Regions from separate parts of the Clostridium sp. 001 genome, predicted to be linked through region 1. Evidence: riboswitches for the same ligand, from Rfam matches in the RefSeq annotation. Region 1 holds a riboswitch; each other region holds the start of a gene.

Evidence for each region. Region 1 has a riboswitch for cobalamin ahead of B5S50_RS01065 (energy-coupling factor ABC transporter permease). Riboswitches for the same ligand answer to the same signal wherever they lie in the genome.
Region 2: linked by a shared signal. The riboswitch ahead of hemA (glutamyl-tRNA reductase) and the one ahead of B5S50_RS01065 (energy-coupling factor ABC transporter permease) in region 1 are both predicted to bind cobalamin.
Region 3: linked by a shared signal. The riboswitch ahead of cbiQ (cobalt ECF transporter T component CbiQ) and the one ahead of B5S50_RS01065 (energy-coupling factor ABC transporter permease) in region 1 are both predicted to bind cobalamin.

Annotation. Positions count from the first base shown of each region.
Region 1 covers NZ_CP020473.1:221,965-232,430, reverse strand. The annotation lists gene B5S50_RS01105 (DUF4430 domain-containing protein) at 1-694, shown strand, start outside; gene B5S50_RS01100 (cell wall-binding repeat-containing protein) at 722-2,611, shown strand; gene B5S50_RS01095 (ECF transporter S component) at 2,647-3,354, shown strand; gene B5S50_RS01090 (DUF4430 domain-containing protein) at 3,376-4,119, shown strand; gene B5S50_RS01085 (efflux RND transporter periplasmic adaptor subunit) at 4,142-4,897, shown strand; gene B5S50_RS01080 (efflux RND transporter periplasmic adaptor subunit) at 4,916-5,623, shown strand; gene B5S50_RS01075 (TIM barrel protein) at 5,636-6,604, shown strand; gene B5S50_RS21390 (transposase) at 6,805-8,058, shown strand; cobalamin riboswitch at 8,323-8,499, shown strand; gene B5S50_RS01065 (energy-coupling factor ABC transporter permease) at 8,651-9,325, shown strand; gene B5S50_RS01060 (hypothetical protein) at 9,328-9,687, shown strand; cobalamin riboswitch at 9,787-9,963, shown strand; gene B5S50_RS01055 (phosphoribosylaminoimidazolecarboxamide formyltransferase) at 10,194-10,466, opposite strand, start outside.
Region 2 covers NZ_CP020473.1:2,815,140-2,825,605, reverse strand. The annotation lists gene B5S50_RS13220 (IS4 family transposase) at 1-1,267, shown strand, start outside; gene B5S50_RS13215 (lipid II flippase Amj family protein) at 1,531-2,334, shown strand; gene hemL (glutamate-1-semialdehyde 2,1-aminomutase) at 2,722-3,996, opposite strand; gene hemA (glutamyl-tRNA reductase) at 4,025-5,221, opposite strand; cobalamin riboswitch at 5,378-5,557, opposite strand; gene B5S50_RS13200 (glycosyltransferase family 39 protein) at 6,141-8,339, opposite strand; gene B5S50_RS13195 (GtrA family protein) at 8,352-8,771, opposite strand; gene B5S50_RS13190 (glycosyltransferase family 2 protein) at 8,830-9,780, opposite strand; gene B5S50_RS13185 (response regulator transcription factor) at 10,009-10,466, shown strand, end outside.
Region 3 covers NZ_CP020473.1:943,136-953,601, reverse strand. The annotation lists gene B5S50_RS04260 (nickel-dependent hydrogenase large subunit) at 1-242, shown strand, start outside; gene B5S50_RS04255 (hydrogenase maturation protease) at 239-703, shown strand; gene B5S50_RS04250 (cytochrome b5 domain-containing protein) at 704-1,117, shown strand; gene B5S50_RS04245 (hypothetical protein) at 1,153-1,419, shown strand; gene B5S50_RS04240 (DUF503 domain-containing protein) at 1,551-1,841, shown strand; gene B5S50_RS04235 (cell wall-binding repeat-containing protein) at 2,132-3,643, shown strand; cobalamin riboswitch at 3,828-4,003, shown strand; gene cbiQ (cobalt ECF transporter T component CbiQ) at 4,241-5,020, shown strand; gene B5S50_RS04225 (energy-coupling factor ABC transporter ATP-binding protein) at 5,033-5,869, shown strand; gene B5S50_RS04220 (methyl-accepting chemotaxis protein) at 6,102-8,135, shown strand; gene B5S50_RS04215 (alpha/beta-type small acid-soluble spore protein) at 8,250-8,447, shown strand; gene B5S50_RS04210 (hypothetical protein) at 8,882-10,399, shown strand.

The DNA.
Region 1 (10,466 bases):
TACTTTTGGCTTAAAAGCTGAAAGAATGTATGCTAATACGCTGACAAATAAGCAGATGAGTGCTGAAAATTCTCAAAGCAAATCCAGCCATAAAAATGCTGCAGGTAATGCTGCAGAAAATAAAAATGATTCTACTTCAAAGTCTTCTGAAAACGGTAGTAAATCTTCTGGTTCTGGTGGATCTTCTTCTGCAAGTAGTAAGTCTTCTTTAGATTATCCATCAAACACTGAATCTAAAAATGGATCAAAATCAAGTAATCCTTCTACTGTTACCTCAAAAGGAAGTGTAAAGGTTACTTCTACAGATCCAGAGAGCAAGTGTACTTTTCAGGTTATCGATACAGTCCACGGCAATAAAATGGTTGTTTCAAAAGATGTGGACAAAAGTATGGAGGGTGAAACTGTAGGATATATAACGGAAAGAATTTTGGATGATGCTAAGATAAATTATAGATGTACAGGTTCTGTTTCTACACTTTATTTTGCAGCTATAGATGGACTTGAAGAGAAAAAAGCTGGAAAACTTTCAGGATGGTGCTATTATATCAGAAAAAATGGAGACAACGTATTTCACAAACCTAATATAGGCAGTGGACAGTGGACATGGCACAATGGTGATGTAATAGTTTGGAAGTATCTTGCTGATGGAATTCATGATGGCTATGAAGGTGACTGGGGAAAGAGCAGTTTCTAAAATAAAAGAGAAGGGAATGAAAGTAATATGAAAAAGAATATTAATAAGTTTATTGTATTTTTATGTACACTGGGTATTACAATATCTGGGTTTGAAGCAAATGTAAATGCTGATGCAGGAAGTAAAAATTCTGCTGCTAAAACTATAACTAGAGATAGAATTTATGGAAGCGATAGAATTGGAACTTCACTTAAAATAAGTCAAAATGGGTGGAAAGATGGGTCCAGTACTGTAGTTATAGCACAGGGATATGGTTATGCAGATGCTCTTTGTGCAGCTCCTCTTGCAAAAAAATTCAATGCACCTATAATTCTTTCAAGGCAGGATGCCTTAAATGATAATACTATAAGTGAAATTAAAAGACTTAAAGCAAGTAAGGTGTTTTTAATTGGAGGAACAGCTTCATTATCTGACAATATAGTAACTCAACTAAAAGGTCTTGGGATAAGTGATATACAAAGACTTGGAGGTACAAATAGATATGAAACTTCAGTGAAGGTAGCCCAGAATATTGGTAATGTAGATAGTGCCGTAGTTGCATCAGGAAATGGTTATGCAGATAGCCTCTCTATAGCACCAATAGCTGCAAGTAAAGGCATGCCAATACTTTTATCAGGAAGTGGAAGCCTACCAGATGTAGTAAGTAACTATATAAAAGGCAGTAACGTAAAAAAGACTTATGTAGTAGGGGGAACTGCTTCTATAGGAGATAACGTAAAAAATGTACTTCCAAATGCTGAAAGGTTAGGAGGTTCTACTAGATTTGAAACAAATCTTTCTATACTTCAAAATTTTAAATCAGATCTTAAATTTGACAATGTTTATATAGCAGAAGGAGACGGACCAAGTGGAAATGAATTTGCAGATGCACTTTCAGGTTCAGATCTTGCAGCAGAAAAATCTGCTCCTATGGTACTTGTTTATAAAACTATTTCTACTAATACTTCAAATTTTATAAAATCTAATATGTCAGATAATACTGTACTTACAGCTTTAGGCAGCAATTTAGTTGTACCTGATTCAATTTTAGATGAAATTGAAGGTATATCTAGTGGAGTTTCTTCTTCTGTAGACAATTCCTTAAATTCAGCTGTAAGCAAAATACTAAGTAATGCAGAAAAAGAAGGATTAGATGATTGGCAGGCATTAGCAATATCGAGATATAGGGCAGCAGTTCCTGCAAGTTATCTGAGTAATCTTCAAAATAGCATAAGTTCTGTAAATGGAGAATTAACACAACCTACTGATTATGAGAGGACTACTTTAGCACTTATGGCCATAGGACAGGATCCTACAAATTTTCAGGCTGGTGATAAAAGTTATAATCTCATAGAAAAGATATATAATAACAAAGATATATCGGAACAGGGAATAAATGCAGAAGTATTTGCACTTATAGCTCTGGATTCTGGAAACTTTAACATACCACAAGATTCTGCATGGACAAGAGATAAATTAATAAGTGAAGTCTTAAAGAATAGAACAAATGATAAAGGTTGGGATTATGCTGGGGAGAAAGCTGATCCGGATATGACTGGTATGGCACTTACGGCTTTAGCACCTTATAAAGATAAAGAAGATGTGAAGGATGCTGTTAGTACAGCTTTTGATAAACTTTCTTCTATGCAAGATGCAGATGGTGGTTATTCTTCCTGGGGAGTATCTAATAGTGAGAGTATATCACAGGTCATAATAGCTCTCTGTGCCAACGGAATAGATCCTACAAGTGAATCTTTTACTAAAAATGGGAAGACCACAATAGATGCCCTTTTAAGTTATGAAGTAGCAGGTGGAGGATTCTGCCATGTAAAAGGAACAGGATACAATGCTATGGCAACGGAACAGGCAACTCAAGCACTTGAGGCATATAAGATGTTTAAGGGAAATGCAGGGAGAGGTATATATAAATTTAAATAGACTATTAATGTATTAAAAATATTGGAAGGTGTAAAATGATAAAAAAAATAGTAATTCCATTTACGGCTGTTATTATTATAGCTCTTATGGCTCTTACATTTAAAAATGATGTTCAAACAGGAGCTTCTCTTATGTCTACAATTGGGGTATTTGCCATACTTTTTTTAAGCTATTTTTATTTTGAAAAAAGCAATGCAGGTACAAAGGAAATAGCAATTATAGCTACATTAAGTGCTTTTGCAGCTGTTTCAAGAGTAGCTTTTGCACCTGTTCCAAATGTAAAGCCGGTAACTTTTTTAGTAGCACTAACTGGTTTTGTGTTCGGTCCTTATGAAGGTTTCTTAGTGGGAAGCAGCACAGCTTTTTTATCTAATATATTTTTTGGACAAGGACCTTGGACTCCATGGCAGATGTTTTCCTGGGGACTTGTAGGAATTATAGCGGGTTTTTGGGGTAGAAAGGGAACTAAAGTTTCAGCTATAAAGTTTTCTCTTGTATGCTTTTTGTTTGGATTTATGTTCGATTGGATTATGAATATATGGTATGTATCTGCATTTATAAAACCTATAAATATAGCAAGTATTATAGGAGCATATATATCAGGACTTACCTTTGATATTTTGCATGGAGGGGGTTCTTTCATATTTTCAATTATATTTTACGATAGTTTTTTTCCTGTCCTACAGAGGTATAAGAAAAAGCTTAGCATAACTTATATAAATGGCGAAAATATAGTAGATTAAGGGAAAAGGAGATGATTGTGATTGAATAAAAAGAAAAAATATATTATAGCTGTAGTAGCATTTGTGGTCTGTGCCATCTTATTTACATTTGCTATAAAGGCTGAGAGAATGTATAGTGATAGCCTTACAAATAAGCAGACAAGTTCTCAAGATACAAATAGTAAATCAAAGGCACTTAGTCAGTCACAGGGTGCTAAAGATAAAGAAAATGGAAAATCAAAAGATTCATCTAAAAGCTCCAGTGGAGCACCTTCTTCTGAAACTCAAAAAAATGATAAATCCTCATATATAAGTTCTGCGGGAAGTGGCTCAGGGAGTAATTCCAGCCAGAAAGAAAATAATCCTGAAGCTTCCCAATCTTCAGGTGAAAATATAGTGGTTAAGTCGGGTGATCCAGAAGAAAATAATTCTTTTCAGTTTATTGATACAGTTAATGGTAATAGTGTTTTTTTAAGAAAAGATGTAAACAACATGGACGGTGAAACGGTAGGTTACATAACGGAAAGAATTTTGGATGATGCTAAAATAAATTACAAATGTACGGGATCTGCTTCTACAGTATATTTTGCAGCTATAAAAGGGCTGGAAGAGAAAAAGGCAGGAAGGCTTTCTGGATGGTGTTATTATGTTAGAAAAAAGGGACAAAGCAAGTTTGTAAAACCAAACGTTGGAAGTGGTCAGTGGATATATCATACTGGGGATATAGTTGTATGGAAATACTTAGCTGATGGCATACATGACGGTTATTCAGATGATTGGAAATAATATGATTCATGGGAGGATGCAGATGAAAAAAGCTATTTTATTTTGTTTAGCTATTGGAATATTTTTTAGTGGATGCAGTTCTACAAATAGTATAAGTAATACTAAATCTACAAACTTAGCTATATCAAATTCTGATACTAACTTTATAATGGGTGGAAAGATTGCAACAAATGACAATGTAGATATAACTTCTAATATTTCCGGAAGAGTTTCTGAAATATTCACAGAATTAGGTAAAAAGGTAAATTCGGGAGATGTTGTTATTAAATTAGATACATCAGATTTACAGAGCAAAGTTGATCAGGCTAAGTCAGCAGTAAATGCAGCACAGGCAAACCTATCTAGTGCAACTATTTCAACTGCATCTAATATTTCTGAATATCAATCTGAGCTGGCTCAGGCTCAAGCTCAATTAAAAACTTCAGAGGCATCTTTAAAAGATGCCTCTATTACAGCACCTATTTCAGGTACAGTAAGTTCACAAAACATTAATGTAGGAGACATGGTTATTCCAGGTAAACCACTTGTTTCAATAGTTAATGCAGAGAATCTCTATGTAAATGTATATGCACCAATAAACATTTTAAATCAAATTCAAGTTGGGCAGAGTGTAGTGATAAAAGTACCAGATATCTCAGATAATGAGTTTTCGGGAAAGATAGCTGTCATAAATTCAAAAGTGAATTTACAGAGCCAGGATGTTCTTGTAAAGGTAACTTTAAATAGTAAAAATGGACTTTTAAAACCAGGTATGTTTGCAGAGGTTGGATTGAAATAATGAAAAAGGTGGGTTAATATGAAACTTGGTACAGTCATTAATATAATTAAAAATCGTAAAAAAGTGGTTATAGGAATATTAGCATCAGTTTTAATGATAGCTATTGGTTGGGTTTCCTATTATGTATATGAACACGTGTATTATGTAGCTGCTGATGATGCAAAAGTTACTGCTGATGTGATTAAAGTAGGTTCACAAATTCAAGGAAAAGTACTACAATTTAATGTAAACGAAGGAGATTTAGTTAGCAAAGATGAAATATTGGCACGTCAGGATATGGGTAATCTTCCGGACTCTAGTATAGAACAATCTTTAATAAAATCACCTATTGACGGTATTGTTGTAAAAAAGGAAGTGAATGCAGGGAAAGTTTTATCTCCAGGAAAAACTGCAGCACTTTTAGCAGATCCTGAAAATTTTTATGTTACTGCAAAGATAGATGAAACAAAAATAAGAAGATTAAAGGTTGGACAACCTGTTCAGATAACTATAGATGAATATGGTTCACAAAAATTTCAAGGAAAAATAAAATCTATAGGTGAAATGACAGAAGATGCGTTAAATCCCACAGCATATTCAACTGACGGAAAGCATAACAGAAAAGTTGAAAAAATACCTGTAAAAATTGTATTTGACAATTCTAAAAAATTAAAAAGTCAACTTACTATGGGTACCAATGCGTCTGTAAAAATTTGTGTAGTAAACGAAAATACTAAAAGTAAATAGGAGATATAAAAAATGCTAAAGTTAATGAATTTGTCTACATATAATTATGATGTTGAAAGATTTGATTGTAATAAAAATAATATCATAAAATTTTTAAAAAAACATAAAATGAATGGTATTGAGCTTTTGCATCCCATAGGGTTAGATGAAAATATTATTCCATGTAACCTTGTTAAAGGCGTCCATTTAAAGTATTATCCTACATGGCTAGATTTTTGGAATAATAATACACAGGAACTTTTAAAACAATTCAAAAGTTTGGATGTTATTGAAAAATATTATGGTGGTACTAACAGAGAAATTATGATAGAGCACTACAGAAAAGAGATTAAAATGGCTGATAAGATTGGTGCAGAATATGCTGTTCTTCATGTAGCTCATGTACAAGAAAAGCATGTTTTCAATTATGATTTTACATATACTGATAAAGAAATTATAGATGCTGCTAGTGATCTAATAAATGAAGTTTTTAAAGGCATGGATACAAACATAAAATTACTATTTGAAAATGAGTGGTGGCCTGGATTTACCATGTTAAGTTATGAAAATGCGTATAGGTTATTAGATAAAGTTAATTATTCAAATAAAGGATTTGTATTGGATACATCACATTTAATGAATACAAATTTGCATCTTAAAAGTGAAAAACAGGGAATTGAATATATAATAAATACTGTAAAAAATTTAGGAGAATTAAAAAAAATAATAAAGGGTATACATCTTAATTGTTCTTTATCAGGTGAATACGTAATGGAAAAAATAAGTAGCACAAGAGGAAAAGAGTTTACGTTACCTCCAATGAGTGAAGAAATGTATATGCATGTTTTTAATATAGACAGCCATAAGCCTTTTACAGACACTTGTGTAAAAAAGCTGCTGGATTTTGTAAAACCGGAGTATCTTGTCTACGAGCTTGTTGGAAACTCTATTGGAGAGCTAGAACAATATATCGACACTCAAGATGCAGCTTGTTTACTATAATAGGCACATTAAACAGAAGTTTAGCACTTAAAAAATTTTTAGGACGGTAGTCCTTTGGATTATAAAGTCTTATGAATATTTACAGTAGAAGTAATAGATTCCGATTTTTACTGGAAATTATACGGAAAAAATTTGCATAATAAAAGCATCCTTTTTATAATGGTTTTGCTGAAAACTAAAAATAAAAGGATGCTGATAAAATGAGTAAAAGTTATTTAAAACAATTACTTACTTATATTAATAAAGTATATGATATAGGTGAAAAAATCAATAGTTTAAAAGATAAAAGAGTAAAATCTCCAGTAAAAGTTTCAACAATAGTTTTCGTAGTGTTATTTGGATTCATGCTTCAAATAAGAAGTTTCAATAGATTAGAACATTGGATTGAAAAGAATAAATTTAAAAAAGTGTTACCTAAAAATACTAAAATGCTGCACATTGACGCAGTCAGGCGGTGTTTAAGTAACTTTGATATGGATGGCTTGAAAAACATTCATATCAGCATAATAAAAACAACTATAAAAAACAAAGTATTTCGAAATGGTACTATTGATGGTTTAAAAGTAGCTGCCATAGATGGTGTAGAGTTATTTGAAAGTACTAAAAAATGTTGCAATAAATGCCTTTCTCGAGAGAATAGAGATGGAACTACCCATTATTTTCATAGATCTGTAGTGTGTGCAACAGTAGGATCAGACCCACATATTATTTTAGGTCAAGAGATGCTTGAACCTAAAAAAGATAGTTCAAGTAAAGATGAAGGTGAAATTACGGGTAGTAAACGACTAATTAAGAAGTTATATAAGAAGTATCATCATTTCGCTGACATCATAGTGGCTGATGCTCTTTACTGTAAATCTACTTGGATAAAAGAAGTTCTTTCTATAGGAATGGATGCATTGGTAAGAGTAAAAGATGAAAGGCTGCACATTGTAAAAGATGCATTAGCCCTATTTAAATGCCGGGAGGCAGATAAAGATTGGACTGTAAAGGAAAATGTAAATACCTATAGAAAGATTAAAGCGTGGGATGATGATAATTTTCAAATGTCTGATTCAAGTATAGAAGTAAGATTCATAAAATTTATAGAAGAAATTCATACTGGAGATAAAGCAGAAATTAAAGAAGAATGGATCATAACAACAGATAAATTTATATCAGTAGAAACTTTATGGAAAATAATGCATAAAAGATGGGATATTGAAAATAATGTATTTCATCAGTTGAAAACTGAATGGCATTTAGATCATTGTTTTCTTCACAGTTCTACAGGGGTAGAGACAGTTTTAATGTTTATGATACTAGCATTTAATTTAATGCAGTTATATTTTTTTAGGTGTATCAGAGGTTTTAGGAAGAAAAAAATGCTCCAAATAGATATTATTGAAGATATAAAAGATGAAAGATTTACTATAGAAGATGATTGGGATAATCCACTATTCATAAAGACGTAATTTTAAAATAAAAACTGGAAACTTTGCATTAAGATTTTTAGGGGTAGGGGAGTGTATAACAATTTTTACGATCTACCGGTTTAAGGGCTTACCAGACCTTTAAATAAGTGTAAAAAAATATAATTCCAGTAAAAATAAAATTTTCACTGGAATTTAGGTGCTAAATCTCTGCACATTAAAGATCATACTTGACATAAAAGAGAAATTGTGAGAAAATTAACGTAAATAATTACATAATGCAATTTTACAGTAATTATCATAAAAGAATATAAAAAAGATATAGGTGCATTATTATGCTGAAAAGGGAAGCCAGATGAAAAGTCTGCACGGTCCCGCCGCTGTGAGAAAAGGAGTCCTTATTTATATGTCACTGGGAAACTGGGAAGGCTATAAGGATGATGATCTTAAGTCAGAAGACCTGCCTATATTGTTTAGAAACCATTAAGCTCTACGAGTGATAGGGAGGTGACTTAATTTTAGTATACTAATTTATTTATTATACATTTAACCCTCTTAGTTTAGTCTAGGAGGGTTAAAATCGTTTACGATGCGTAAGAAGAAGTAACTTATTAAAATTGGAGGTCTTATAAAAATGCATATTGAAGATGGAATTTTATCACCACAGGCCTGGGGTACATGGTATGTAATAAGTGCCATGTTTATTGTACCGGGTATTAAAGAGATTAAAAGAAGAGTTAAGGAGAATTTATATTATAAACCTTTTCTTGCTATGATGGGAGTGGCAGTATTTGTTATTTCTTGCATGCACTTTCCTGTACCTGTAACCGGTTCCTGCTCTCATCCTTGTGGCACACCACTGGCAGCTATTGTAGTAGGACCACTGGCTACTGCTGTAATTTCAGCTATTGGATTGTTTTTTCAAGCCATATTTTTGGGACATGGTGGTATTACAACTATAGGTGCCAATGATTTTTCCATGGGTATTGCAGGAGGAATTTCAGGATATTTTTGCTGGAAGGTTTTAAGACATTTTAAAAGCCCTATATGGCTTGCAGCTGGAGTGGCAGGTTTTGTTGGAGATATAGTTACATATTTAGTAGCAGCTTTGGAACTTGCAATAAGTTTGCATGGACATATCCCTATAGTCAAGCAGTGGATGATATTTTTTGCAGGGTTTGGACCTACTCAAATACCTCTAGCTATAGGCGAAGCAGTATTTACAGCTGTAATTCTGCAGGTTATGGTAAGCAGGCGTCCTGATTTAATGCCAGATGTACTTGGACGGAAATATAAGGAGGCAAGATAGTGATGAAATCAACTACAAATGCAGTAGATGTAGAAAATAAGAAAGGTACAAGCATTAAGTTTATAGATGGATTTACTAAATCTATTCTAACAGTATTGTTAATTTTGTTGGTTCTTATATTTGGAGCAGGTAAGTATATGAGCAGTCATAACATGGAGGCAGGTGGCACTGATGACAAGGTAAACACCATGGCTTCAAGCAAAATTAAAGCAGATCATCATCCATTTATTGAATTGCCTGGTGATGCAGAAGTAGGAGCTTTTTCTGTGGCAAATTTTTGTGCAGGATTGATAGTTGGACATCATTGGGAGAAAATATTTGGCAAATCAAAGTCAAATAAAAAATCTTTAGAGGAAGAGTAGAGTATAAATAAGTCATTATTACAGAATTTTTTTATAATTAAAATATTTAATGCATTTTACTTGACAAATGAATGACATAAGTATATAATGTAAACATAATCAAATAGTAAAGTATGTGGTTTACGTAGGTAATTAAAAGGGAAAATGGTGAAATTCCATTACAGCCCCCGCTACTGTATTGGGTGACGATTTTAAATTTCCACTGGAGTATTCTGGGAAGGAATTAAAGAGGATGATCCTATAGTCAGGAGACCTGCCTATACTTTTGAAATAATCTTTCGGAGGGAAAGATTAATGCATTGGTAATTTTTAAGCTATGTTTTTACAAAATTGATATAGCTACATAATGTGTTAATTAGGGACTTCCAAAAGAAGTCCCTTTTTATATATTGGTGTTAACTTAAACATATCTAATCCCTTTAATACTGCTGTTGCAATGGTGTGCAACAGCAGTTTTTTTAGATCATTACTTAAACTTTAAATGTAACTACTTAGATAATCTATAATTAATGATGAAATAATCTTAAATTTGAAAATGCCATTACCATATTATAATCGTTACAAGCTTTTATTACAATGTCATCTCTTATAGAACCACCTGGCTGAACAATGTACTTCACACCGCTTTTAGAAGCTCTATCTATATTATCTCTAAATGGGAAAAATGCGTCAGATCCTAAAGATACACCTTGAAGTTTTGAAAGCCAATCCGTTTTTTCATCTAAAGTAAATCTTTTAGGAATTTCAGTAAATACATCTTTCCATCCCATAGTTTCTTC
Region 2 (10,466 bases), 2.0 Mb from region 1:
ACCTCAGTCATGTAAAAGCTATGCTGCAACACAGGCAACATACAGATTCTTTAGTAACAATAGAGTTAAACCGGAGGCAATCCTAATGAGCCATAGAGAACAAACTATCGAGCGTATGAAAAAGTATGACACTGTCTTGGCAATACAAGATACCACCACATTAGATTATAAAGATCATCCTGCAACTAGAGGTTTAGGTATATGTGGTAACACAGAATATGACCTTGGGTTGTTAAATCATACTACCCTTGCAGTAACAGTAGAAGGTATCCCTCTTGGTATTTTATCAAGACATGTATGGACACGTGATCCAAAAAAACTTGGGAAACGGGTTACCAAACGTGAACGCTCTACATCAGATAAAGAAAGTCAAAAGTGGCTTGACGCTTTAGATTCAAGTCTCAAAGATGTTCCACAATACATAAATGTAGTTACTGTTTGTGATCGTGAAGCTGACGTTTATGATTTCTTCCATAAAGCAGTATCGGAAGAAAGAGATTTGCTCGTAAGAGTCACCCAAAAAAGGAGAGTTCTCGAAAACGGGAAGCATCTAATTCAAGAAATTGAGAGTAGTCCTGTAATGGGTCAAATCCTTACAAACATACCTAGAGACACTGAAAACAAACGTCCACCTAGAGAAGCTACATTATCTATCAAATATTGCCCTGTTACAATAAAACCTCCAGTTAATCGTAAAGATTCAAAGTTATTACCTAATCTTAAATTATATTTAGTTTTGGCAGAGGAGATAAATTCTCCCAAAGGAGTTAAACCTATATATTGGCTTCTTATAACAACATTGCTTGTAAAAAGCCTTGAACAAGCAGTTGAAAAAATCAAATGGTATAGGCAACGTTGGAAAATTGAACGTTATCATTATACTTTAAAAAGTGGTTGTAATATTGAGGAACTCCAATTAGAGACCTCAGAAAGCTTGCAAAACGCCCTTGCAATATATTCTATAGTGGCATGGAAGCTTCTTTGGTTAAAGCTCGAATCTGAGCAAAATCCAGAAGCAATATGCGATATAGTTCTGCAAGATCATGAGTGGCAAGCACTCCATTGCGTAATTAATCGAGTACCTATTCCACCAACTCAGCCTCCAACACTACAGGAAGCTGTACTTATGATAGCTAAATTAGGTGGATTTCTTGGTCGTAAAAGCGATGGTCAGCCAGGTGTAAAAGTTATATGGCGTGGTTTAATGCGCCTTAATGATATTGCACAAGGTTGGATTGCAGCTCGTTTACCAATTTCTTACCAATGATGTGTGCAATGTATAGCTTCTGCAAGTGGGAGTAAAGAGCGACTACGTCCCTAGATAACGAGTTCTAAGATTTTCTAAAATGCTTCACTAAGACTTATAAAAAAAGTTTTTAAGTGTGATTTCAATTTTGTCAGCATGTTTCCTTGTATGATTTGAAATCTTCATCTTATAAGTTCCTATCAAAATTAAATTTGTGATATAATTTGCATATACAAATTTATGAAACAAATATAAACTAATGAAGCCATAAGGTGGTAAGAAAAATGACAATACAGGTATATTTAGTTTTTATGCTAACTTTTATTATTTATGTTATAGGAACATTGGCATATTCTACTAGAATTGTGGGAATAAGAACTGGTAGAATTGCGGTATCTTTTGCTGTATTTAATGTTTTTGTACTTATACAAAGAACAGCTAATACTATTCAAGCTCCATTGTTAGCAAAAACTATTGAAAATGGTATAAATACAGGTCATTCTAGTAACTTACTGTATATTTTTAGATGGATAGTTTTTTCTATTACTTTAGCCACAATAGCTGGTGCAATTTTAATGCCAACTTTTATAAAAGTGTTTAATAAATTGGTTGTATCATTTAGTGTTTATAGGTCTTTACCTAGATTGATGCTTCATGCATTTTCGAAATCAGGAATTGAGCAGTTTAAAAATAGCATTTCAATTCCTAAAAAAGAAAATTTATCTGAATTAAGGAACTTTAGGAAAACTCCTAAAAAGGTAATTTTACTAAACATTATTGCATTTTCTATATCTAGTGTAAGTATTTTATCATCATTATATGCTGGATGTTTAAGTCCTAATTTAAGAACTACCTGCAGCACTTTAGCATCTGTAATTAATAGTATTTCAACAATATTCATGGTTATATTTATTGATCCATATTTATCTATGATGACAGATGATGTGATAAGAGGAGAACGTACAGAATTGGAATTTAACCGCTGCATAATTTTTATTGTTGGTGGATTGATTATCGGAAGTATATTAGCACAATTAATATTAGTGCCTGCTTCACATGTGATAGTACTTATAGCAAGATTAATTTAGTTGATTTGAAAAAGATACGCGGTAAAGCTAAAATACTTTCTTCTACAATTATAGGAATTGGTTCTTACAAAAATTGAGTTACTAATAATCTATTGATATGTGCAAATTTATTTTAATTTTCAAACTGTAAAGTTTAGTTTCTAACTTAAAAATAAACTTATGCGTAGAAATATTTTACAATAAGCAAACACATTTAAATATTTTGCATATAAGTCTTAGTAAAAAATTTTAGAAAAACTTAGACCTTTTGAATTGTCTGAGGTACGAGTTTTCAAAAGGTCTTAGGTTTTCAAAATTTTTTGGTTAGACTTATCAAAATATTTAACGTGTTTGTGTTTGTAAAAATATTCGGAGCATAAGTTTATTTTTTGTTTAGTAATCTACATCCTAGACTTCAAATGTGCTGAATGCCTCTAAGAATTTATCAATATCTTCTTCAGTATGCTTTACATTTAAAAATATAGCTTCAAATTGAGAAGGTGCAATATAAATGCCTTTGCTTATCATATGTTGAAAATACTTTGCAAAAAGAGAAGTATCACATTTTTTAGCATCTTCATAATTTCTAACTTCTGAATCTTTAGTAAAGAATATAGCGAACATTGCTCCGCACCTATTTACTACAACATTTATGCCCTTCTTTTTTGCTATGTCCCCTATACCCTGTTCCAATTTTGCACCTAATTTTTCAAGATGTGCATAGTAATCAGGATTGTCATGCAGCTTCTTTAAAGTTGCGATTCCTGCAGCCATTACAAGAGGATTTCCGGACATTGTTCCTGCCTGGTAGACAGGTCCCATTGGCGAAAGTTTCTCCATTATTTCTTTTCTTCCACCATAAGCACCACAAGGAAGACCTCCACCTATAATTTTTGCAAAAGTAGTTATATCCGGCTTTATTCCATAAATGCTCTGGGCTCCTTTATAAGCTACTCTAAATCCACTCATTACTTCATCAAAAATAAGCAAGCTTCCATTTTTATCACAAATACTGCGAAGTCCTTTTAAGAAATTGGCATCTCCAGGAATTACGCCCATATTTCCTGCTACTGGTTCTACTATAATTGCTGCAATGTCTTTACCATGCTTCTCAAAAATTTTCTCCACATTAGAAAGATCATTATATTTAGCTATTAAAGTGTTTTTCACACTGTCCTCAGGAACCCCAGCGCTTCCTGGAATTCCTTCTGTCATGACTCCAGAACCTGCTTCTACTAAAAAATCATCAAAATGACCATGATAGCAGCCTGCAAATTTTATTATTTTATTTCTTCCAGTACATCCCCTAGCAAGCTTTACTGCACTCATAGTTGCTTCTGTTCCCGAATTTACCATTCTAAGCATTTCTACATTATCTAAAGTGGTACATACATATTTTGCAAGCTCCAATTCAAGCTCTGTAGTGGCGCCAAAAGATATAGCATTTTCGCTTGTATCCTTTATAGCCTTTACCACATCATCATCACAGTGTCCTAAAATCATAGGCCCCCAGGAGCATACAAAATCTATGTATTTATTACCATTCTCATCATAGATATAAGCCCCTTTCCCCCTCTTTATAACAGGTGGATTCAAAGGCACATCTTTAAATGCTCTAACAGGACTATTTACTCCTCCTGGCATATATAATTTAGATTCATTAAATATATCATCATTTCTCATTAAGTTTTACATCTCCATTTCTTCATCATTAACAGAATATTTTATTTATAAGCTTTAAATATTCATCTTCTTTTCCTTGAAGTTTTGCTTCTTTTAATACATCTATAGCCCTGTTTATATACACTTTGGCTGTACTCTGTATCATAGTTTGTACGAGTACTTCATTATCCTTGGTATACCTTTTATTTTTAAAAGTCTCTATCCTCTTTTCACATATTTCACTTCCAAAACTTTTCATCTTCTGTATTTCCGGTGAAAGCTCATCTAAAGACTGCCATTTTATAAATTCATCTATATATTCTTGGATAATATACCTGTACTTTTCCATTTTTTCTTTTCGCATAATCTTATTATTTTCATCAATACTGCTTATATTATCTATGTCATATACTTTTACACCTGGAAGACTTAATACACCTGCATCTATATCTTTAGGTACTGCAAGATCAAATATGAGAAATTTCTTTTTAGGAAGTTCTTCTTTATAAATTATAGCATGAGGTGCAGAAGTACAACTTATAATACAATCCACATTGCTATAATAAGCTTTTCTTTCTTTAAAAGTTATGAATTTAATCCAATTACAATTTTCGTATAAATCTTTAACTTTATTCAAATCACGCACTACAATATATACAATTTCAGTATTCAAACCAGCTAAATATTTGAGGACAAGCTTTCCTATTTCTCCAAACCCAATTACCATATACCTTTTTATTTTGCTTTTTTCTGCTTCTTTAACAGCTATTGATGGTACAGATACAGGTATTTTATACATTTCACAGTCATTCTTAAACTTCTTACCACAGGTTATTGCATTCTGAAACAGCCTCTGAAGCTGTCCTTTTATAGTTTTAACTTTTAATGCCATATTATATGCAGTCTTAATTTGTCCTAAAATTTGATCTTCTCCCAAAATTTTAGAATGGAAACCACAACTTACTTCCATTAAATGCTTAATAGCATCTTCACTTTTTGCATAAAAGGTATATATAATAAGTTCCCTGCTCCAACCTAAAGCATCAAATACAGCATTTATTAGTTCTTCCCCTTGTGTATTAGAATCCACATATATTTCTGTTCTGTTGCAAGTACTCAAAATTAAAACGTTTCCTGTAATTTTATAAACATTCTTTAATTTATCTTCTAATTTTGACGATACAATAGAGAACTTCTGCCTTATTTCAATATCACATTCACTTTTTACCCCTATAAGTTGTATCATTTTATCAACTCCAATATTACAACTATATTATTATAATTAAAATATAACTTTACTATATACCTAAAAAACCTTTTAACTAAGTGTTAAAAGGTTTTTACACATAAACATAAGTAATAAATGCTTTATTTATTACAATGCCCCCTATCACTTGTAGAGTTAACGGCCTATTATATAGGCAGGTCTTCTGACTTAAGCTTCATCATCTAAGTATGCCTTCCCTATTTACAAGTGGCTTGTCCTACTTAAATTCACCTAATACAGCTACAAGATAGCTCAGGATTTCCACCTGATTCCCTTTTAATTAAATATACTTAAACCTATACTATTATTTATTAAATTTTATTTTACAACATTAATTTTCATTTTAATTATAACATTATCATAAAAAGAATCAACTATAGAGTTTCTAGATTGAAAGTTGACATATACCAGTTCATATGCTGACAAATTTCATCATACTAAAAACTTTTTATAGGTCTAAAGTTCGGTATTTTGAAAATCTAAAGAAGCTTATATAAACTCGTACCTCAGACATATATAAGCTTCTAAGATTTTCTAAAATACCTCACTAAGACTTATAAAAAAAGTTTTTAAGTGTGATTTCAATTTTGTCAGCATTATTTTCAGGTATAAGTTCAAATTTTAAGCTAGAATACCTCAATGTGGATTTATAACTTAAAAATCAACTTATACGCAAGCATATTTTTACAATAATGAAGCTCTTTTAAATATTTTGCATATAAGTCTTAGAAAAAAATTCGTAAAAACTTAGAACTTTTGAATTGTCTGAGGTACGAGTTTTCAAAAGTTCTTAGCTTTTTAGAATTTTTTACTTAGAATTATCAAAATATTTAATGAGCTGAAGGTTGTAAAAAATATCTGGAGTATACGTTGATTTTTTTGTTTAGAAACTCTACCTCTATTTTACAGTGCCTTTTAAATCATACAGCGTTTCATTGTTCATGCCGTCCATTCCTTGATGCTGGAAACTACTATTTTCTTTTGAACTATTCTCTTTTTTATTATTGTTATTAGAATTTACACTTTTTTGAGCTTGAGAACTAGTAGTATCTTTCCATTCAGTAGTTGAAACAGCTTTGCCGTTTTTCTGAATCCAATTCATTATATCCTGGGAGTCTCTTCCTCCCATACCTCCTGTAAGTACATATCTTACCTCACCTTTTTTAACCATTTGTTTAAATTGATCAAGAGAAAGTATCTTGTCAGATCCTGAGAAACCTCCAAGGGCCATTACGCTTTTTCCGCTTTCAATTATTATATCTTCAGCAGAAGCAGAACTTGAAACTACAAGTGCATATTTTTCGTTTGACGTATGATTTTCAAGGAATTTTATAAGCTTTGAATTCTTACTGCTGTTTTGTCCACCCATCATCATGGAATTTCCTGATTTACTATTTGACAGGAGCTCCAATCCTGCAGCTGGCAAAGAACTTAAGCTGTGAGTTATAGCAGCAGCAGAACCGATAGCAGGTGTTACTAAAATTCCTATAAGAGCAAGTGCTGTAAATATCTTAGCAAGCCTTCCACTATTACCCTGATCCAAATTTCCTTTCTTTACTATCCTGTATATTATAAGCAGTGCAGCAGATGCAAAACACAATATGATAGCTGCTATAATTATACATTTTATAGTAGTGGATATAGTAGTAGTAAAATAGGATAACATCAAAAGATGTACCAATCCTTCTGCAATAAATGCTGCAGGCATTATCCATGATTTTATGCTGCCTTCCTTATATAGCTTCCACATAGAAGTAAGTCCTATTCCACATAAAGCTGCAATTGGAGGGGCTAGCATTGTTAAATAATATGGATGGAACAATCCTTTTGTATAACTGAAATATATGAATTCAGGTACCAACCATAATGTCCATAATGTTAACCCTAATTTTTTCTTGTTATCAAATGGGAACTTAAGTTTTTCTACTATTACAGATGCAGCAAGTCCAAATATAGCTAGAGGTAAAAACCAAACTATCTGGTCTGACAAAACATTTTTAGAAAATAATCTAGTAACACCTGCTGTTGTCTGTCCCCCAAAGCTTCCTGAAAGTCCATTTGATCCGCCAGGTCCGCCGCCACCAGGTCCTCCACCTTGATTCTTGGAATTGCCTTGTGTAGTCTCACCTCCCGGACCTCCTTGTTGACCTTGAGCAGAATTTCCTGAATTTTGTGGAGGTGTCATTCCACTAGGAGCATTACTGTTTCCACTTTGTGAATTTGCCTGGTTTTTGCCGAAATTACTTCTAAATTCTTTAGATTGAGGATTTCCTACCTTTCCTGATGGTCCTCCACCCATACCACCATTAGTACTGCTAAGTCTTTCCAGTCCATTATGTCCAAATATAAGTTCAGTAACGGTGTTATTTGTACTACTCCCTACAAAAGGCCTATTTTGTGATGGAACCAAGTCAACTGCCACTGCCCAGGATAAGGATATTACTCCAAGAATAAGTGTACTTATAATCAAATGTTTTATCCTCTGTTTTACAGGTACAGCTGAAGAAATCAAATAAGTTATATATAGAGCAGGAGCTATCATATATGCCTGAAGCATTTTTATATTAAACCCTAATCCTACAAGAACCAAACTTATTATTAGATATTTAAGCTTGCCTTTTTCAGCAGCTTTGGATAAAAATAAACAGGCAAAAAGTAATGTCACAATTAATAGATTGTCTATAGTATTATTCCTGCTGGTTGCTACAAAAACTGGTGTTATTGCAAGGCACAGAGCCGATATAAGTCCTGCTATCTCCCCAAAAGATCTTTTTACTATATAATATAAGATTCCAACTGAAATTACTCCGGCAAGTGCCTCGGGAAATAATATACTCCATCCACTAAATCCAAATATTTTTGCTGATATAGTCTGTATCCAGAAACCTAAAGGCGGCTTATCAATGGATACAAATCCCGCGGGGTCAAATGATACGAAAAAGAAATTTTTAAAATTCATGAGCATACTCTTTACACCTGCAGCATAATATCCATTTCCGTATCCTTCTATAGTTAAATTCGCAAAATTCAATATTGCAGATATGGCTAGAATTATACATAGTGCAAATCTTTCTTTTGTAAATTTAAATTTTTTCATAAGTTTTCCTCCTTAATTGAATACCCATATTTTATATAATAAAAAATTTATTACCTGAGCTATGAGTGTTACGACTATTTTTGATAAATACACGTTTAAATTAAAATCATTTATTAAAAATTTCATAAATACGAGTGTTGCAATAAGTGAAATGAGATTTACTATTGCAAATTGAGATAACTCTCGAATCACCTTTTTTCCAGAACTTTTGTATTCAAAAGTCCACTTTTTATTGAATATGAAACTATTTACAACTCCAAAACTATAACCTATAACCTGGCTTATTGTATAATGCAGTCCAAATACACTTTGACAAAGAGTAAATACAGCAAAATCTATTATTGTATTTATGACACCAGTGGCAGAAAAACGGCTTAGTAGTTTTAGTTTACCATTGAAAATAGAATCCATAGTTTTAATTAATTGATCCATATTTATCTGCTCCTTTCTACTAGGCATTTTCAAAGAAATAACCAGTCAGTATGCTAGCCTATTTTCTTTCAAATGCCTTATTTACTATATTTTCAATAACATAATTAGGTCTTCCTTTACTTTCGTCAAAAATTCTTCCAATGTACTGGCCTATTATACCCATGCAACTTAATATTGTCCCAAACATCACCAAATCAATTGATATTATGAGTCCAAAATTTACTATGCTCGTTTTTTGTAATACACATTTTGTAAACTCAACTATGATTGAAACAAATCCAATAAAAAGTGACAGTCCTCCTAAATATCCATAAAGCATAAGCGGTTTATAAGAAAATGAAGTTATACCATCAAAGGCCAGTTTCAGCATTTTTTTAAGTGGATACTTGCTATCCCCTGCAAATCTTTCATGCCTTACAAATTCTACAAAGGTCTGTTTATACCCAACCCAACTTACAAGCCCCCTCACATATCTGTTTTTTTCCGGCAGTGAGTTTAATGCATTGCACACTTTTCTATCTATAAGTCTAAAATCTCCAGTGTCTACAGGAATATCAATGCTAGTCATACTCTTTAATAATCTATAAAATGACCTTGCTGTAAACCTCTTGAAAAATGATTCTCCTTCCCTCTTAGCTCTTTTTCCGTAGACGACATCATAGCCTTCCTTCCACTTCTTAATCATATCTAAAATAACTTCTGGAGGGTCTTGAAGATCTGCATCTATTACAACTACAGCCTGGCCTATAGAGTTTTCCATTCCTGCAGTTATAGCACATTGATGACCAAAATTTCTCGAAAAATTAATAAGTCTTATGTTCTTATCCTCACTGCATATCTTTTCCGTCTTTTCCCTGGTCTTATCGCTACTTCCATCATTTATAAATATAATTTCATAACTCTCTAAAGTAGAGTCCATAACTTTTTTAAGTCTTCTATAGCTTTCATCTATTACTAGCTCCTCATTATACAGCGGTACTACTATAGAATACATTACATTTTCATTCATGTTATTCACCTCAATTTAATGTTAGGCATTTTCAAAGAAATAACCAGTCAGTATGCTAGCCTATTTTTTATCATACTGCGTCGGTAGAAACTTTATCGATCTAGCTTAGTTATTATTTTGAGGTTTCAACCTTAAAAGAAACTTAAAAGAATAATAATAAATTTAAATTAAATTTAAAATCACATAATTTATAGTATAATAATTAGATATAAGGAGGGAAATTTTATTATGAGATTACTTTTAGTTGAAGATGAAGTCATGCTTTCGGATGCCTTAGTCTATATCTTAAAGAAAAACAATTATGTTGTAGATGCAGCTTACGACGGAATCACCGGAGAAGAAATGGCAGAATCCGAAATATATGATTTGATAATACTTGACAGAATGCTTCCCGAAAAGGACGGACTTGATATTTTAAAATTTATAAGAAAAAAGGGTATTGAAACCCCGGTACTCATGCTTACAGCTATGGATTCCATTGAAAATAGAGTGGAAGGACTTGACAATGGAGCAGATGACTATCTTGTAAAGCCATTCTCTAAAGAGGAACTGCTAGCTAGAATAAGGGCTCTCAGCAGAAGGCATACAGACTTTATCCAGCATGGAAGCATTAAGCTGTCCTCACTAACTTTCGATCCACTGAGGGGAGAAATTGAATGTAATGGTAAGAAAACTAAACTTACTAC
Region 3 (10,466 bases), 720 kb from region 1:
TAGAAGATAAATTTATAAAGCATTACAATATTATAACTCCTACAGTGTGGAACATGGGGCCAAGAAATCAATCAGGTGCGCTTGGAATTGGAGAAAAATCTTTACTTGGAACGAAAATAAAAGATATAAAGCAGCCTATAGAAGTTGGGAGAATTATGAGGTCCTTTGATCCTTGTGTTTCCTGTGCAACTCATTTGATAAGTGATGCATATGAACCAGTGGACGTACAGGTTATAGTATGAAAGCAAAAGTTATTGCTCTAGGAAATATATTAATGGAAGACGATGGCATTGGAATTAAGATCCTGGAAAATATAAAAGAGGAACTTGCACATAACCATATTCAATCTATAATAGGAGAAACAGATGTGGAATACTGCATTTCCCAAGTAAAAGATGGTGATTTTATATTTATAATAGATGCTTCTTATAATGGAAAAGTTCCAGGTACGATAACAGTTGCCAGCTTACAAGATTATAAGTGCAAAAACAAATATTATACCCAGCACAGCTATAGCTTCATAGACATTATAGGAGTTTACTACAAATCATTAACTGGGTTTATTATTGAAATTGAAGCAGCTAGTGTAAGCTTTAAATTGGGACTTAGCCATAATTTACAAAGTAAGCTTAAGGATATTTCAAAAGATGTATTGAAAAATATTTTTCTGAGATTGAATGATAGAGCAGAGGAGGAAAAATAGTTGGATTTTTATTTAATGAAAAAGCTGAAGATAATTAGGCGAAAAATAACTTTTTATAAAAAAAGTAGTATGTTTGCTGTATGCCCTTTTATAAAAAGCTATTATGGACATCTCATGAATATTCAAATAGGGGAATTAGAAAAACTAATGAATACAATGAACAAAGATATAGTAAGACAGGAAAAACAATTTACTTTGGAAGAACTTTCAAAATACAATGGTGCTGGTGGCTCTCCGGCGTATGTTGCTGTAAATGGAATAGTGTATGATGTGAGTTTGTCTCCTGTATGGGGTGGAGGGACGCATTTTGGTCTGTATGCTGGAAAAGACTTAACTTTACAATTTAGGGCATGTCACAGTGGAGAAATAAAGATATTAAATGGTCTACCTAAAGTGGGAGAGTTAAAAATTTAATAACAAATTAGTTTTGAAAAAGGGGTAAATAATAAATGCATGATATGATTTTATTGAGTAAAATATCTAGGGCTTTAAGTGAATGCTGCAGTTCAAATAAGATTTTAAAGATAGGTAAAGTAGTTATAGCTGTAAATAGTTACAGTCATGTTAATGAAAATAATCTTTATGATTATTTGAGAAACTATAATGAAGACATAACTGATGAATCAACAGAAGTTAAAATTGAAATTGAAAATTTGCCTGATCAAATGGCAATAATTAAAAATATAGAAGGTTACCAATATGAAGATGAAAAGTAGAAATGATATTAGCAATTTGGAGGGCATAATTGAAGAGATTATTTGTGCTATTGTAAAACTATTTCTATAATCAAAAGTTGACAGGAAAACAGAAAGCAAATTATACTTATAATGAAAAGATGGTGAAACATATGAAAATATTGCTTATGAAAATTACCTTGAGAGCATCTTGGGTTCATTCATTAAAAGAAAAAAGAATGGTAGTAAAAAGCATAGTTCAAAAGTTAAAAAATAAGTTTAACGTATCTGTGGCAGAAGTTGATGAGCAGGATGTTCATCAAATGATAGTTATAGGAGCTGCAGGAATATGTGGAACTTCTGCACAAGTAGATTCAACAATGGAAAATATCATAACTTTTGTAGAAAATAATACTGACGCAGAAATAATAGATATTCAAAAAGAAGATGTTGAAGGTATATGAAGCAGCGTTTAATTAATAGTTAAGAATGAAGAATTAATAGTTAATGTGGATTTTTCTCCGTTACACTACAAAAAATATTTGATTAAGCTTTTCATCACTCGTTTCGCTAAAGCGAAATATTGATGAGTTATATAAATTTAAAGATTTTTTGCGATAGCTAAAAATCATCCTTCACTATTAATTTTTCATTATTAATTCTTAACTTGCGAGCTTTGCTTCACAAGGTTTTTATATTAAGTCAAAATATCGTATGTGTGAAAGCTGATTACTAAATAATAAGGGGTGTACATATGAGAAAAAAATTAATTGTTTTACTTTCTGTTTTTATGTTTATATTTATATTTTTTGGTGCAAAAGCTAGTGCAGCTTCACCAGAATCTATAAGATTAGGTGGACAAGATAGATATGGAACCTGTTCACAAATAGTAAATCAAGGCTGGAAAAATTCCAACTATGCAGTTATTGTGAATGGATATAACTTTCCAGATGCTTTAAGTGCATCAACCTTAGCTAAAAAGTATAATGCACCAATACTTTTAAATGGCAGTGATAGACTAGAGAATACTACAATTGAGCAAATAAAGAGATTAAATGTTAAACAAGTTTTTATTGTAGGAGGCACTGGAGTTATAAGCAATGAAGTTGACGATGAACTTCATGAAATGAATATACCAACTGAAAGATTTTCTGGACTTAACAGAACTGAGACCTCTGTATCAGTGGCAAATCAAATAGGGATATATAATGGAATAATCTTAACTACAGATAGTGATTATACTGATGCACTTTCTATAGCTTCTATAGCTGCAAAATTGCAGATGCCAATTATATTAGTCCCAAAGGATTCAGTACCAGATTCAGTAAGTCAATTGGTAGAAAGTAAAAATATACCGGTAACTTATGTATTGGGTGGACAAGACATAATAAGTGATGCTGTGTCATCTAAGTTTCCAAATGTTAAGAGGATTTCTGGAAGCGATAAATATGAAAGAAATATAAATATAATAAATGCTTTTTCTGATAAATTTGATTTTAGTTCGATTTGTCTGGCTTATTCAGAAGACTTTGCAGATGCTTTAAGCGGATCAGCTTTTGCTGCATTAAATTCAAATCCGATAGTTTTGGTAGGAAGCAGTACAGCTCCTGTAACACAATGTTTTATAGAAAATAAAAGCTTTAGTAAGTTATATGTATTTGGCGGTGAAGCTGGGATAACTGGAGACATAGTGGCAACTTTGACAAATGGCAAAACGTCGGACAAGCCTCAACCATCACCTGAGCCACAACCGCAGCCGCAGCCAGAACCAGTTGACCCATCACCTGAGCCGACTACACCAACAGATACTTCTGCTTCCCATTCTGAGTTGCAGAAAAATCTTTATAATTATCTTAGCGATGAAGATCATAGACAATCAGTTTTAAATAGAGCTATTGAGCTTCACGGTGGTGACACAAGCAATAACTGTGTATATTTTCAAAGTGAAGCTTTGAGAAGATCAGGACTTACTGATTTGCCAGAGTGGGTATGTAATACTGTACAATTTACATCACAACTTTTACAAAGAGGGTGGACTAAGTGTGAGGATTTAGCAAAACTTCGACCTGGTGATATATGCTTTACAACGAATGGTCCAAGCCATACCTATACTTTCATGAAGTGGTGTGACCCAAAAAGTTATGATTATGCTTATATATGTGATAATCAATCTAATGAATATGGAGGAAATGTTTATCATAAGAGAAATGTGGATTTTGCTACAGTATTAAAAGATGCTATTGCTTATTTTATGTATGAAAACTAGATTCGTGGTATTTCTAAGTAAAAGACTCATAAAAGTGAAAAATATATGTGCCATTTTACAATAATGAATTTCCAAATTACGAATTGCAGGGCATTAAGTAGCATACTTGACATGAAAGAAATATTGTGAGAAAATTGCATTAAATAGTTATATATCATAATTAGAAAAGCAATTATTGATAAAAGAATATAAAAAAGATATAGGTGCATTATTATGCTGAAAAGGGAAGCCAGATGGAAAGTCTGCACGGTCCCGCCGCTGTGAAAAGAGGAGTCCTTATTATATGTCACTGGGAAACTGGGAAGGCTATAGGGATGATGATCTTAAGTCAGAAGACCTGCCTATGTTGCTTTAGGAACCATTAAACTCTACGAGTGATAGGGAGGTGACCTTTGTTATAGTATATTATTTCAGTTATTATAATTTACCCTTCCTAGGTTTCTCTAGGAAGGGTAAAATCGTTTACGAAAAGATTATTAAAAATTGGACGTCCTGTAACGTGATGAAGAATTAGGTGTTTTTTCTGCAGGATTGATAGTTGGACATTACTGGGGAAAGATGTTCGGCAAATTAAAGTCAAAGGGGAAGAATAAAATTATGGAACTAGCTTCATTTAGAAAAATGTATGATAAAAATAGTTTTTTACATTGTTTAGATGGGAGAGTCAAAACAGTTTTGTTTTTAAGTGGTATTATTATTGCTACTTTCCTTTCACATTGGTATTTGGTAACTTTTTTATGGGTGCTATCTTTATTTGGGTATTATACATTACATTTGCCATTGAAAAGGCTTGTAAAAAGATTACTCATACCTTTTGGAATAGCCTGGATTGTATTTATAAGTATGCTTTTTACTAATGGTAGTCATGTTTTAACTTATATCTCATTTGGAAGTTATCATTTATATATTTATAAAGAAGGACTTGACCTTGGAATTTTACTAATGCTTAGAATAATGGCAGCTGTTAGTTTAGCTTGTGTACTATCATTTTGTACGCCTATGATTGAAATACTTGAAACCCTTAGAATATTTAAAATGCCATCTATAATAGTGGACTTGGCAGATATGATGTATAGGTATATATTTATTATTGAAGAGACGGGAAAAAGTATGAGACATGCTCAGTTGAGTCGTATGGGATATAAGTCTAGTTGGTTTCATCAGATTAAAGATACTGCGGAAATAGCAGTCTATGTTATAATACAATCTTTAGATCGAAGTATAAGAGTTTATAATGCCATGCTGTCAAGGGGATATAATGAAGATAGTATAGAAGCTAAATTTTTTACATATCCAGTACCTTCTAAGGATTTTGGACTTGGAGTAGTAGGTGTAATTTTATTGATTGTTCTAATTATTGCAAATGTATTGATTTAAAGGAGAATGTTTATGGAAATTATTGATGTGTCTCAAGTTAGTTATGCTTATGGTGATGGGAGTATGGCACTTAAAGATATTAATATGAAAATAAAAGGTGGGGAGAAGGTAGCAATACTTGGCCCAAATGGTGCGGGAAAGTCTACACTTTTTCACCTATTTAATGGGATTTTAAAACCTACATCTGGAACTATCACTGTAAATGGTATGGAAGTATGTAAAAGAAATTTAGTAGAGATTAGGCGCAGTGTGGGAATGGTATTTCAGGATTCTGATGACCAGCTTTTTAACCCTACAGTCAGGCAGGAAATTGCCTATGGACTTTTAAACATGGGATTTAATGGAAAAAAGTTAGAGGATACTATAGAGTGGGCTTTAAAAACAGTGGGAATGTCAGGTTATGAAGATAAAAGCCCTCACAATTTAAGCGGTGGACAAAAAAAGAGAATTGCACTTGCAAGTGTACTTGCTATGAAACCAAAAGTTATGGTATTGGATGAGCCAACCGCAGCACTTGATCCACGAGGAGTGCACAAATTAATTAGACTTTTGGATTCTATAAATAAAAAACTTGGAATTACTTTAATTTTTGCAACACATGACGTGGATACAGTTCCACTTCTTGCGGATAAAGTTTATCTTCTAGATAGAGGAAAGATTATAATGGGGGGAACTACTGAAGAAGTATTTAATAAAAAGGAAATTATTCGTAAGATTAATTTAAGACTTCCTAGAGTAGCACATTTAATTGAAATTTTAAATAAAGATGGAATTTTAAATGTGGATGATTTGCCCCTTACAATTGGACAAGCGAAAAACTTGTTGGAAAAAAGTAAAAATATTTTTTGAATTTTAATAATTTACAATTTTCACAGAATATATTTTATAGCTTATCTTATTTAAGAGAAGTTGTATGAGAATACTTAGTTGTGGTATTTTTATATAACTTCTCTTTTACTATTTAGCACACTTTTTTGTAAAATATTTTTAATGTTTAAGCTTTGAATTTAAATTAAATTAAACCTAAAGCTCAAATATACGAAAATAGAATTAATAGATTCAAATATGGAAGGAGAGTATTATGTCTATAAAAAGAAAAATACCAATACTAATAGCAGCTATTATTGTTGTTCTAATGTCCATAACGACTTTTTTTGTTAGCAATCGATCTAGCGGCATAGTGGAAGAGAAAACTAATAGTGAAATACTAGGGATAACTGGAAGCTCTTCAGAAACTATAAGTGTGATAATAGAAAAAGAAGCTTTGGCAGCTAGAATTTTTTCAGAAAAAAATGTAGTTAAAAATTTAATGAAAATAAATGAAGATTCTCCGAATAGTGAAGATTTTAATAAACAACGACAGGATATGAATTTAACGTTACAGGACTATGTAAAAAAATCTAAAAATCTTGAACACGCATTTTTAGTAGATACTAAAGGAAATATAATTTCAGATAGTGACAAAAGCTACATAGGTAAAAGTTTAAGTGATAGGTCCTATAATAAGCCTACCCTTGAAGGTAAAAGTTCTATAAGTGAGATAGTTCTATCAAAAATAAGCAATAAACCTATAATAGTTTTTACAAATCCGATTAAAGCAAATGATCAAATTTTGGGATATGTTGGAATGGCCATATATGGAACTAGTTTTTCAAAATATTTATCTGGTATCAAAATAAGTGAATTTTCATCTAGTTACAGTTTATTGATGGATAACAAAGGTAAAATAATTTATCATCCAACTAATAGCAAAATAGGTAAACCGATTGAAACACCTGAAATAAAAGCTATAGCTGATAAATTGAATAGAGGTGAAAGTATAAAAGGGGGTTTAGTGAAATATGTTTTTAACAAAGAGGAAAAAATAGCAGGCTATGGAGTTATACCTGAAACAAACTGGGTTATAGTAATAACTGCTGACAGGTCAGAGATGCTCAAAGATATAAGAGCTACAACTTATGCTATAATACTTATAGCAATGGTGTTGTCAATTATAGCTATAGGAATAGGTTATGCATTTTCATTAAAAATTACAAATCCTATTATAAAAATAGTTGATCTTGTAAATAAAACAGCTAATTTGGATTTAAAATATGATAAAAGTTTTGAAAAACTATACAAATATAATGATGAAGTTGGAACAATGTTTCGTGCTATGACAAACATGAGAAAAGTATTGAGGGAAATGGTTGAAAATATGAAAGAAGCTTCAGGCACAATAAGTTCTAATGCAATTATGGTTGAAAATTTAATTGCTGAATTAAAAGGGTATGCTGAAGAAACTGCATCAGAAAGTGAAAATCTTTCAGCAGGCATGCAGCAAAATGCAGCTACAGTAGAGGAAGTTTCAGCATCTTCTGATGAAATGAGTGGGACAGTGGATTCTATGGCTAAAAAAGCTGCAGATGGTTCAACTAATGCTAATAGTATTGCACAGAGGGCAGAAAATTTAAAACATGATGCTGTTAGATCGAATGAAAGTACTAATGAAATATATACAGTAGTGAAAAGCGATTTAGAAAAAGCTATTGAAAAATCTAAATCTATAGAAGAAATAAATTCCCTCTCTATTGATATACTTTCAATAACAGATCAAACTAATTTACTTGCTTTGAATGCTTCTATAGAAGCAGCTAGGGCTGGTGAAGCTGGTAAAGGCTTTGCTGTAGTAGCTGAAGAAGTTCGCAAACTAGCTGAAGAATCTTCGGCAACAGTTAGTAACATTCAAATTGTAGTTGGTAAGGTTACAGAAGCAGTAGAAAATTTGTCAAATAATTCTTCAAAAATTCTTAATTTTATTAATGAAACTGTTTTGAAGGATTATGATAAATTAGTAAAAACAGGTAATCAGTATAACGAGGATGCTGAAATAGTAAGCGATTTCATGGTTGACTTTAGTGCTGTAGCAGAAGAACTAAGTTCCTCTATTGAAGGAATAACTAATGCTATAGGAGAAGTAGCTAATACTGTGAGTGATGGTGCTAGAGGTGTCACTGAAATAGCTAGTAAGGCAAGTAGTATAAATGAAAAATTAAGTGACATAAAATCTACTGCTGAAGATAATAAAAAGAGTGCAGATAATCTGCAGGATATTATAAACAAATTTAAAATTTAACTTTTTTGTTATTAATTCAATAGAGTATTAATTTTGAAATTGCACAAAATTTAAATACACAACTAATAAGTACTTCAATAAAAATCTATCAAAATCCTAAAGGGGGAATTAATTATGGCAAGTAGAAGTAATAGAGCATTAGTTCCAGAAGCAAAAGAAGGTCTGGATAGATTTAAAATGGAAGCAGCAAGAGAAGTTGGAGTAGATTTAAAAGATGGATATAATGGTGATATTACAGCAAGGGAAGCTGGATCAGTAGGAGGACAGATGGTAAAAAGGATGATAGAATCCTATGAGCAGAATTTAAAGTAGTAAAATATTAAAAAATAGACCGGGCGATTGAAAAATCTCCCGGTTAATTTTTTATATGAAAGGTTTTGTGGTGGTATAATATATATATTTCAAAAATTAATTACTCAACTTTCGCAGTTTAAAAATATTGCGTCGCAATATTTTTAATTAATAGTTAAGAATGAAGAATTAATAGTTAATGTGGATTTTTTTACGTTACACTACAAAAAATCTTTGATTAAGATTTTCACTACTCGTTTCGCTAAAGCGGAACATTCCTAATCTATATAAATTTAAAGATTTTTGGCGATAGCTAAAAATCATCCTTCACTATTAATTTTTCATTATTAATTCTTAACTTGCGAAGCTTTGCTTCGCAAAGTTTTTATATTGAGTCAAAATTTTATATGTGCCAAAGTTGAGTTAAAGTTAAATTAAAGGAGGGATATGGGTTTATGCCTGAAAAATATTGGCCTGAAACGGTAGTATTATGGGGAGCTGGTGCTACTAAAAATTTGGGACTTCATCCTACAAGTGAGTTAATACAATTGGTCCTAAAAATTAGTAAAAATGATTTTTCATTTTTGGAAGATAAAGACGAAAAACTAGCAAGTGCTTTTAAAAAATTAGTAACAGAAGATCTAATTAAGGATTCTAAATTGTCAAAAGTTTATGACTTTAAGGCCCTTGAAACTATAATAAGTACAAATACTAAGTTTAATATGCATGAATTATTTACTATGCTGGATCAACTTATTGATAATAACATGGGCTTTAATGCATTTTGTGGTGGGAAAAGGAAATTCTTAAGAGTTGAGAGAGTACAGGCAGCTAAAAGATGTCTTATACTTCTTATTGAAGAATTGGAAAGATTGAGTATACAAAAGGTACCGGGATATATGGATGAAGAAAAAATGGAACCTTATTATCAATTTGGAAAAATTCTTGCCGAACTTATGGTAGAGGAGGCAAAAACATTTGAAAGCAGAGGATATAAGATGGATACAAGGAAGTTTTACCTTTATTCCTATGCTATAATATCCTTTAATTGGGATCCTGTAATACTTTGGAACATATTTAATGTGCACAAAGAAGTGAACATGGATCCTACCTATTTAGAAAATGGATTAAAGCTTCAGCTATATGATGATTTTGGAACTCAAATAGCTTCTGCTGGATTAGACGGTAATGAATGCGAAATACGATATACGACAAATGAATCTCAGTGCAAGGTTATAAATGATTATAGCTATCCTTCTAGAACAATGAGAATAGGTAAAGTATTATTTCCTCATGGAATGTTTGGATCAAGGATTTGTCCTGAATGTGGGAAATCTATAGTAACTTTTACAGAAAAATGGGATAGATTATCTTCAGAAATTTTTGGCCCCTCCATTTTAAAACCTTTACAAAAAAATTGGAAGTATAGGACGCCTAAGGAAAAGTTAAATAAAAGAGGAGCAATAGAATGTCCTTATTGTGGACAGATAACCTATCCCTATGATATGACACTTATAATACAGAGCCTTTCTAAAAAAAAGAATATACCTGCCTTAGAAGAGTTAAAAACCGAGATGGGGCTTCTTATAAAGAATGCAAAACATATAATTTTTGCAGGATATAGTTTGCCTATAGATGATATTATGGTTAAAACTTTTTTTATGTCATCTATATCGGGAAATGATAAAGAAAAATTAAAATGTACTGTTATAAACTATGATGACAAATATAAAGGGACTGATTGGCTAAAGGGAGAAAAAATAGATGAGTACATAAGAAAATCTAAAAATAATTCTGTTGTAGAATGTATAAAAAATGTATGTGACATATTTCCTAAAGAAAATGTACGGGTTTATTTGAAAGGAATACCTGATGTATTTATGAAAAACGGAAAATGCAGTAAGGAAAAGGTAATAAATTTACTATATCCTAAAGAATGTTTTAAAGATGGCTTTCCAATAAAACGAGATTAATGATATATTTATGATTTATATATTGAAGTTTTGGTTAAACATGATAAAATTAAATCGTCAGTATTTA